3 regions of the Rhizobium sp. BR 250 genome follow, and region 3 is predicted to be linked to each of the others. Evidence: predicted binding sites of a transcription regulator. Region 3 holds the regulator's gene; each other region holds the start of a gene.
The links. Region 3 encodes LexA, which represses DNA repair genes until DNA is damaged. Its sites were predicted from a motif close to TGTTCNNNNTGTGTTCNG; they were not measured.
Positions count from the first base shown of each region.

Region 1: the regulator LexA is predicted to act here: its motif matches at 1,567-1,584, upstream of QD336_RS10405 (helicase-related protein).
Region 2: the regulator LexA is predicted to act here: its motif matches at 1,064-1,081, upstream of QD336_RS18885 (ImuA family protein).

Region 1 covers NZ_JARWKW010000005.1:235,517-237,785, forward strand. The annotation lists gene QD336_RS10405 (helicase-related protein) at 1-1,338, opposite strand, end outside; gene QD336_RS10410 (ubiquinone biosynthesis hydroxylase) at 1,796-2,269, opposite strand, start outside.
Region 2 covers NZ_JARWKW010000012.1:97,477-99,745, forward strand. The annotation lists gene QD336_RS18875 (glycerate kinase type-2 family protein) at 1-543, opposite strand, end outside; gene QD336_RS18880 (DUF1304 domain-containing protein) at 548-904, opposite strand; gene QD336_RS18885 (ImuA family protein) at 1,119-1,883, shown strand; gene QD336_RS18890 (Y-family DNA polymerase) at 1,798-2,269, shown strand, end outside.
Region 3 covers NZ_JARWKW010000001.1:421,867-424,135, forward strand. The annotation lists gene QD336_RS02110 (TRAP transporter large permease subunit) at 1-415, shown strand, start outside; gene lexA (transcriptional repressor LexA) at 663-1,385, shown strand; gene QD336_RS02120 (hypothetical protein) at 1,481-1,720, opposite strand; gene QD336_RS02125 (glutathione S-transferase family protein) at 1,815-2,269, shown strand, end outside.

The sequences.
Region 1 (2,269 bases), on a different contig from region 3:
TTCTTGCCAGTGTGTCGGATCGGCAAGCCATCCTGGGCGGTTCGATACATAAGTCCATGTTCTGATCTGCGCAATCCTCGCAGACAAGGTATCGATCTCTCCATCCGTGCGGTCGGCGCGGCGCACCTGCTCGGCCATGAAATCCTCGTTCACCGCCCCGCGCTTGACGAGGTCGAAATAAAGCGTGGAAATCAGATCGGCGTGCTGTGCGGGGGCGATGCGGCGATAATCGGGCAGCGCGCAGGCCTCCCAGAGTTTTTCTACCCGCGCATCCGTCGTCGTCACGTCGATGATCTCGGGGTAGCGCGACAGATATTCCAGCGCCTGCTGGTCGATGGCCGGCAGGGCGCGCGAAAGCCCCTGGATCGTCGGGGCGGCATCAAGGCTCGTGCGCAGATTGGCGATGGAGGAAAAATCGAAGTTTTTCGTCCGCCATTGCAGAACCTTCACCGCATCGAACTGATGGGTTTCTATCCGCTCCACCAACTCGTCGTCGAACGGATCGACGCGACCCGTCACGCCGAATGTGCCGTCGCGAAGATGACGGCCGGCGCGGCCGGCGATCTGGCCGATCTCGCCCGGATTGAGATTGCGGAACTGGTAACCGTCGAATTTGCGGTCCTGCGCGAAGGCGACGTGATCGACATCGAGGTTGAGGCCCATGCCGATGGCGTCCGTCGCCACCAGATATTCGACGTCGCCCGATTGATAAAGCCCGACCTGCGCATTGCGCGTGCGCGGCGAAAGCGCGCCGAGCACCACCGCCGCTCCACCGCGCTGGCGGCGCACCAGTTCGGCGATGGCATAAACCTCGTCTGCGGAAAAGGCGACGATCGCCGTGCGCTGCGGCAGGCGGGTGATCTTCTTCTGGCCGGCATAAAAAAGCTGCGACAGGCGCGGCCGCTCCACCACGGTTATTCCGGGCAACAGCTTTTCAAGGATCGGGCGCATCGTGCCCGCCCCCAGAAGCAGCGTCTCTTCCCGCCCACGCAGATGCAGCACCCGGTCGGTAAAGATATGACCGCGCTCAAGATCACCGGCCAATTGCACCTCGTCGATGGCGACGAAAGCGGCAGTCGTCTCGCGCGGCATGGCTTCCACGGTGCAGACGGAATATTTGGCCTTGGGCGGCGCGATTTTTTCTTCGCCGGTGATCAGCGCCACATTCGGCGCCCCCACCTTCTCGACCAGACGGGTATAGACCTCCCGCGCCAGAAGACGCAGCGGCAGGCCAATGACACCGCTGCCATGCGCGACCATACGCTCGATCGCGTAATGGGTCTTGCCGGTATTGGTGGGGCCGAGAACGGCCGTGACACCGCGGCCGCTCAGGATCATGGGGCGAAAATTCAACGTAGTATCCGCGAATCGACTTCATCTGCTTGTCGTACCGCCAATCATCACAGATGCGGGCCGCACGCACCACACATGGCAATGCCCGCCGACAAAGGCAATAGGCCTCACCCGTAAAGTAGCGGAGGAGGATTTCGCAGACGAATTTTCCGTTCATATTCAGTGACTTGAAGGTTCAAAAAGAATCCGGCGAAAATGGAATCGATTCGGCTGCGGAACAGTCTGCGAACGAATCGAATACGAATCGCTGACTCAGCCTGATTCCGCTTTTGTTCTCCGCAATATCTGGTTGGAGAAGCCATACCTCATACCAGATTGTGAATCCGGGTAAGTCATTGCCCGGATTCAGCTTTCCGTGACCGGCAAAAGACAGAGAATGCCCCAACAGCCTGTCAAGCGACAATCGTCAGGAGACCTCTCCACCGCCCGGCGAAGGGTCAGGTCAGAGCGCCTCCCCGGCAAGAAGGCGCGGCGCGTTCGCATCTGTCGTGCCGGCGGCCTGGCCGATGAAATAGGATTTGAGACCCGGCAAACGATCCACCACGCCCAGACCGAAATCGCGCATGATGCGGATGGGTCCGACATCGTTGGAGAAAAGCCGGTTCAGCACATCCGTCGTCACACCCATGCGCAGCGTGTCGAAACGACGCCAGGACTGATACCGCTCAAGAACGTTGAGAGAGCCGATATCGAGACCGAGACGGTCGGCCTCGACCACGGTTTCGGCGAGCGCCGCCACATCCTTGAAGCCGAGATTGAGGCCCTGTCCGGAAATCGGATGGATACCGTGCGCCGCATCACCCGCAAGCGCAAACCGTGGCGCAACGAAGGAGCGCGCCAGTGTCAGACCGAGCGGAAAGGCGCGGCGGGGACCAACCGGGCGGACGGGACCGAGCTTGTGGCCGAACCGGCGCTC
Region 2 (2,269 bases), on a different contig from region 3:
CGCCGGTTTGGCAGCCAGCGCCAACCGTCCGCCCTTGATGCGGGAGAGGTGTTTGCGCACTGCATTCATCTCGGAAATCGTCGCGCCGCTGGCCAGAAGGGCACGATTGACGGCCATCTTGTCGGCAAGCGTCATGCCTTCGGCGGGGGCGACCATCAGCGCGGAACCACCGCCGGAAATCAGTGCGATCACCATGTCGTCGTCGGTGAGCCCTTCGACTGCGGCGAGAATGCGTTTGGCCGCCTCTGCGCTCTTGTCATCAGGTACGGGATGCGAGGCCTCGATGATCTCGATACGGGAGGTTGGGACCGCATGGCCATAACGCGTCACCACCACACCCGAGAGATCGACATGCGGCCATGCCGCTTCCAGTGCTGCGGCCATGGCGGCCGATGCCTTGCCGGCCCCAACCACCACGCAGCGCCCCTTGGGCGGGGAGGGAAGATGCTGTTGCAACACCTTCGCCGGATCAGCGCTTGCGACTGCCGCCATGAATATCCGGTTGAGGGCGTCTTTGGCTTGGCTATCGTTCCATGCGGTCATCGGTTCATACTCCAATCCAGAGCGCGCCAAGCGCCAAAAGGGCGGGCAGCGCCTGAATGAACAGGATCTTCATAGCATTGGCGGTAACGGCGCCGAAAATACCGGCCACCAACACACACAGCAGGAAAAACACCTTGAAGCTCAGCCCTTCATCGCCCTGTGCGAGCCCATAGATCAGCCCGGCCGCCAGAAACCCGTTATAAAGCCCCTGATTGGCGGCGAGCACTTTCGTCTGCCGGGCAAAATCCGCTGAAAGACCGAAGGCCTTGCGGCCGGCCGGCTTTTCCCACAGCAGCATTTCCAGAATGATGATGTAGATATGGATGGCCGCAACCACGGCAATTAGAATGCTGGCGATCATCGGCAGGCTCCTCCAAACCATGATGCCCCCGCCGCGTTTTTTACGGCGAACGGACAATTCCGTTTTAACGGTGGGACGAAGAGCTGCAAGGCCAGAATCTCCTCTTCCCGTGCAAACTGTTGAAGAGCGGCAGCTCGTTGCTTGACTCTTGACTGAAATAGGAACAAAACAAGAACAATAAGGATGAATAACCGGAATTGAAACCTGTCATGCCATGCAAAAGCGCGCGGACCAGTTGCTCGTTGTCGAAGAGCTGCGTGAAAGGCTGGAAAGGATCGGTAACGGCCCTGAGCGGCTGCACGAGACCTTGCCTTTCGGCGTGGATGCCATCGACCGTCACCTGCCGGGAGGCGGGCTGAAGCTCGGTTGCCTGCATGAGCTGAGCGGTGGCGGCAATGGCGCTGCCGATGGCGCGGCGGCAGCGCTGTTTGCGGCCGGTGTGGCGGCACGGCTTTCCGGCAAGGTTTTGTGGTGTGTCACCCGTCGGGATCTGTTCATGCCGGGCCTGATGCAGGCGGGCCTGTCTCAGAACCGGCTCATCATCGTTGAATGCCGTGATGAAAAAGGCGTGCTCGACTGTTTCGAGGAGGGACTGCGCTGCAATGGTTTCGGTGCGGTGATGGGTGAATTGGCGAAGTTGCCGATGACCGCCTCGCGGCGGCTGCAACTGGCGGCGGAAACCTCCGGTGTGACCGGCATCGCCATCCGCCGTTTCCGGCGTCCGGCCGATGCGGCGTTGTTCGGCGAGCCGACGGCGGCCGTCACCCGCTGGCGCATCTCCGTGCGGCCCTCATCGCCCCTGCCGGTGCCGGGAGTGGGCAGGCCGCGCTGGTTTCTGGAACTCTTGCGATGTCGCGGCGGCGAAAGTGCCGAATTTGAAGTGGAAGCCTGTGATGCAAAGGGTCGTCTCGCTCTACCTGCCGACATGGCCGACGGATCGCTTCCAGCGTCTTTCGGGGAAGGACGCGCCGCCGGTTGAAAAGCCGCTGGTCATGATCGGCCGCCAGGGCAGCCGCCGGCTGGTGCTGGCGCTCGACAGGGCGGCAAAGGCGGCGGGCATCCGGCCCGGCACGCCGGTCAGCAAGGCGCAGGCGCTGGTGCCCGGTCTTCTCGTCGAAAATCTGGACGCAGTGGCCGATGCACGCGCCCTGCAGCAGCTGGCCTTTCATTTCCTGCGCATCTATGCCCCGATCGTTGCCGCCGATCCGCCGGACGGGCTGGTGCTGGACACGGCGGGTGCGGACCATCTTCACGGCAACGAGACGCTGATGCTGAGCGGCATGGTCAACCGCCTGCATGCCGCCGGTTTCGCCGCCCGCGCCGCCATTGCCGATAGCTGGGGGGCGGCCCATGCGCTGGCGCGCT
Region 3 (2,269 bases):
CATGGGAAGTGCCGCGGTGGGCTGGGTCCTCACCTTCGATCAGGCACCCCAGCATTTCGCCACCTGGGTGGCAGAGAATATTTCGAACCCGATCCTGATCATTCTCATGATGAACATCCTGATGCTGATCATCGGCATGCCGCTCGATCTGCCGCCTTCGATCCTGCTGCTCGGACCGATCTTCGTGCCACTGGCCGATATGATAGGGCTCGACCGGGTACAGCTCGGCATGATGATGGTGATCAATCTGGGTATCGGGCTCTACACTCCGCCCATCGGCACCACGCTGTTCATCTCGTCCTCCATTGCCAGAGCACCGCTCGGCGCGACGACGAAGGAATTGTGGCCGTTCTTCACCATGGCGATGCTGCTTCTCATCGCGGTCAGCTTCATTCCTGCGCTCACGATCTACTGAAATTCAGCCCGCAGCAAAACGCTAAGGGAAACCATCGGCCGATTCTCCCCGGCCGGTGGTTTTGGCGTTCGAGACACCTCGCTTAAGTAATCAAATCCGCTTTGTTCACGGTTTCGACGATCAAATCACCATCTGCGATACACCCTTCACGAAATTTTAGGGGATTGCGGAACACATATGGAACATATAGTGTTCGTTCTGTATTTGTTTCGCGACTTCAACGACGATTCTCAAGGGTGTTTTCCTCATGCTCACGCGCAAACAGCAGGAATTGCTTCTCTTCATTCATGAAAGAATGAAAGAGTCCGGCGTGCCGCCCTCCTTCGATGAAATGAAGGACGCACTCGATCTTGCCTCCAAATCCGGCATCCACCGGCTGATCACCGCACTCGAGGAGCGCGGATTTATTCGCCGGCTACCTAACAGGGCGCGAGCGCTGGAAGTGATCAAATTGCCGGAGGCCTACACGCCGGGTGCGAGGCCGCAACGCGGCTTTTCGCCAAGCGTCATCGAAGGCAGCCTCGGCAAGCCGAAGACGCCGGAACCTGCCCCCGCCCCCAAGGCGCCTGCCAACGATCTCGGCGGTGCGGTCACCGTGCCGGTCATGGGCCGCATTGCCGCCGGTGTGCCGATTTCCGCGATCCAGAACAACACCCATGATGTGGCCGTGCCGGTCGACATGCTGGGTTCGGGCGAACATTACGCTCTGGAAGTCAAAGGCGACTCGATGATCGAGGCCGGCATTTTTGATGGCGACACCGTCATCATCCGCAACGGCAACACTGCCAATCCGGGCGATATCGTCGTGGCGCTGGTGGATGATGAAGAAGCGACGTTGAAGCGTTTCCGCCGCAAGGGTGCCTCCATTGCGCTTGAAGCGGCCAACCCCGCTTATGAAACCCGCATTTTCGGGCCGGACCGGGTGAAGATCCAGGGCAAGCTGGTGGGACTGATCCGCCGTTACCATTGAATGGGTGATATCGAGCCCGTCCCTTTCGCGATGGCGAGAGGACGGTCTCTTGTGATGCATGGCCGCCGGTCCGAGGAACGGCGCGTTTACCGCGTTCATGAGGGGACGCACCATCCGTCGGATCGACATGCCGTTTCCTGCGAAGAGCAATTCCAGCTTTCACGCTTGATGTTTCGGTTGCGCTGCAGGCGCAACGGCAAAATGACGCTGGCTGCAATCGCGGAAAAGGCGCATTTCCCTTCTTCGCGAGCCATGGGCAGCCAATCGCCTCGCACCTTTTCGGTCGTCTCCAGGTGGTGATGTGTGTGGAATTCTTTCCCCTGCCCGGCCGCCATTCATCAATCCGGCTTATGGAAGCCATGGATTATTTGCAATATTCCGGACCGCATTGCCGGTATAGAAATGCGCGTCATATCGGGGAGACATGCCATGTACGATCTTTATATCGCCAACAAGAACTATTCCTCATGGTCGCTGCGGCCCTGGATATTGATGCGCACGCTCGGCATCGCCTTTGATGAAAAACTCGTTCCCTTTGGCGAAGACGTCTCATTTTCCAGCTTTTCGCCGACCGGAAAGGTGCCCTGCCTTGTCGATGAGGGCGTGACGATCTGGGAAACGCTGTCGATCGCCGAGTATCTTGCCGAGAGACATCAGGGTGTGTGGGCGAGCGACAAGCAGGCAAGGGCCTGGTCGCGCTCGGCGGCGAGTGAAATGCATGCGGGCTTCTCGTCGCTGCGCAATCTCTATCCCATGTCGGTCGGCATCCGGGTAAAGCCGAAGGGCGGCGACGCCGGGCTTGCGGCCGATATAAAGCGCATCGATGCGCTGTGGAACGAAGGCCTCACGAAATTCGGCGGACCTTTTCTCGCCGGTCAGAAATT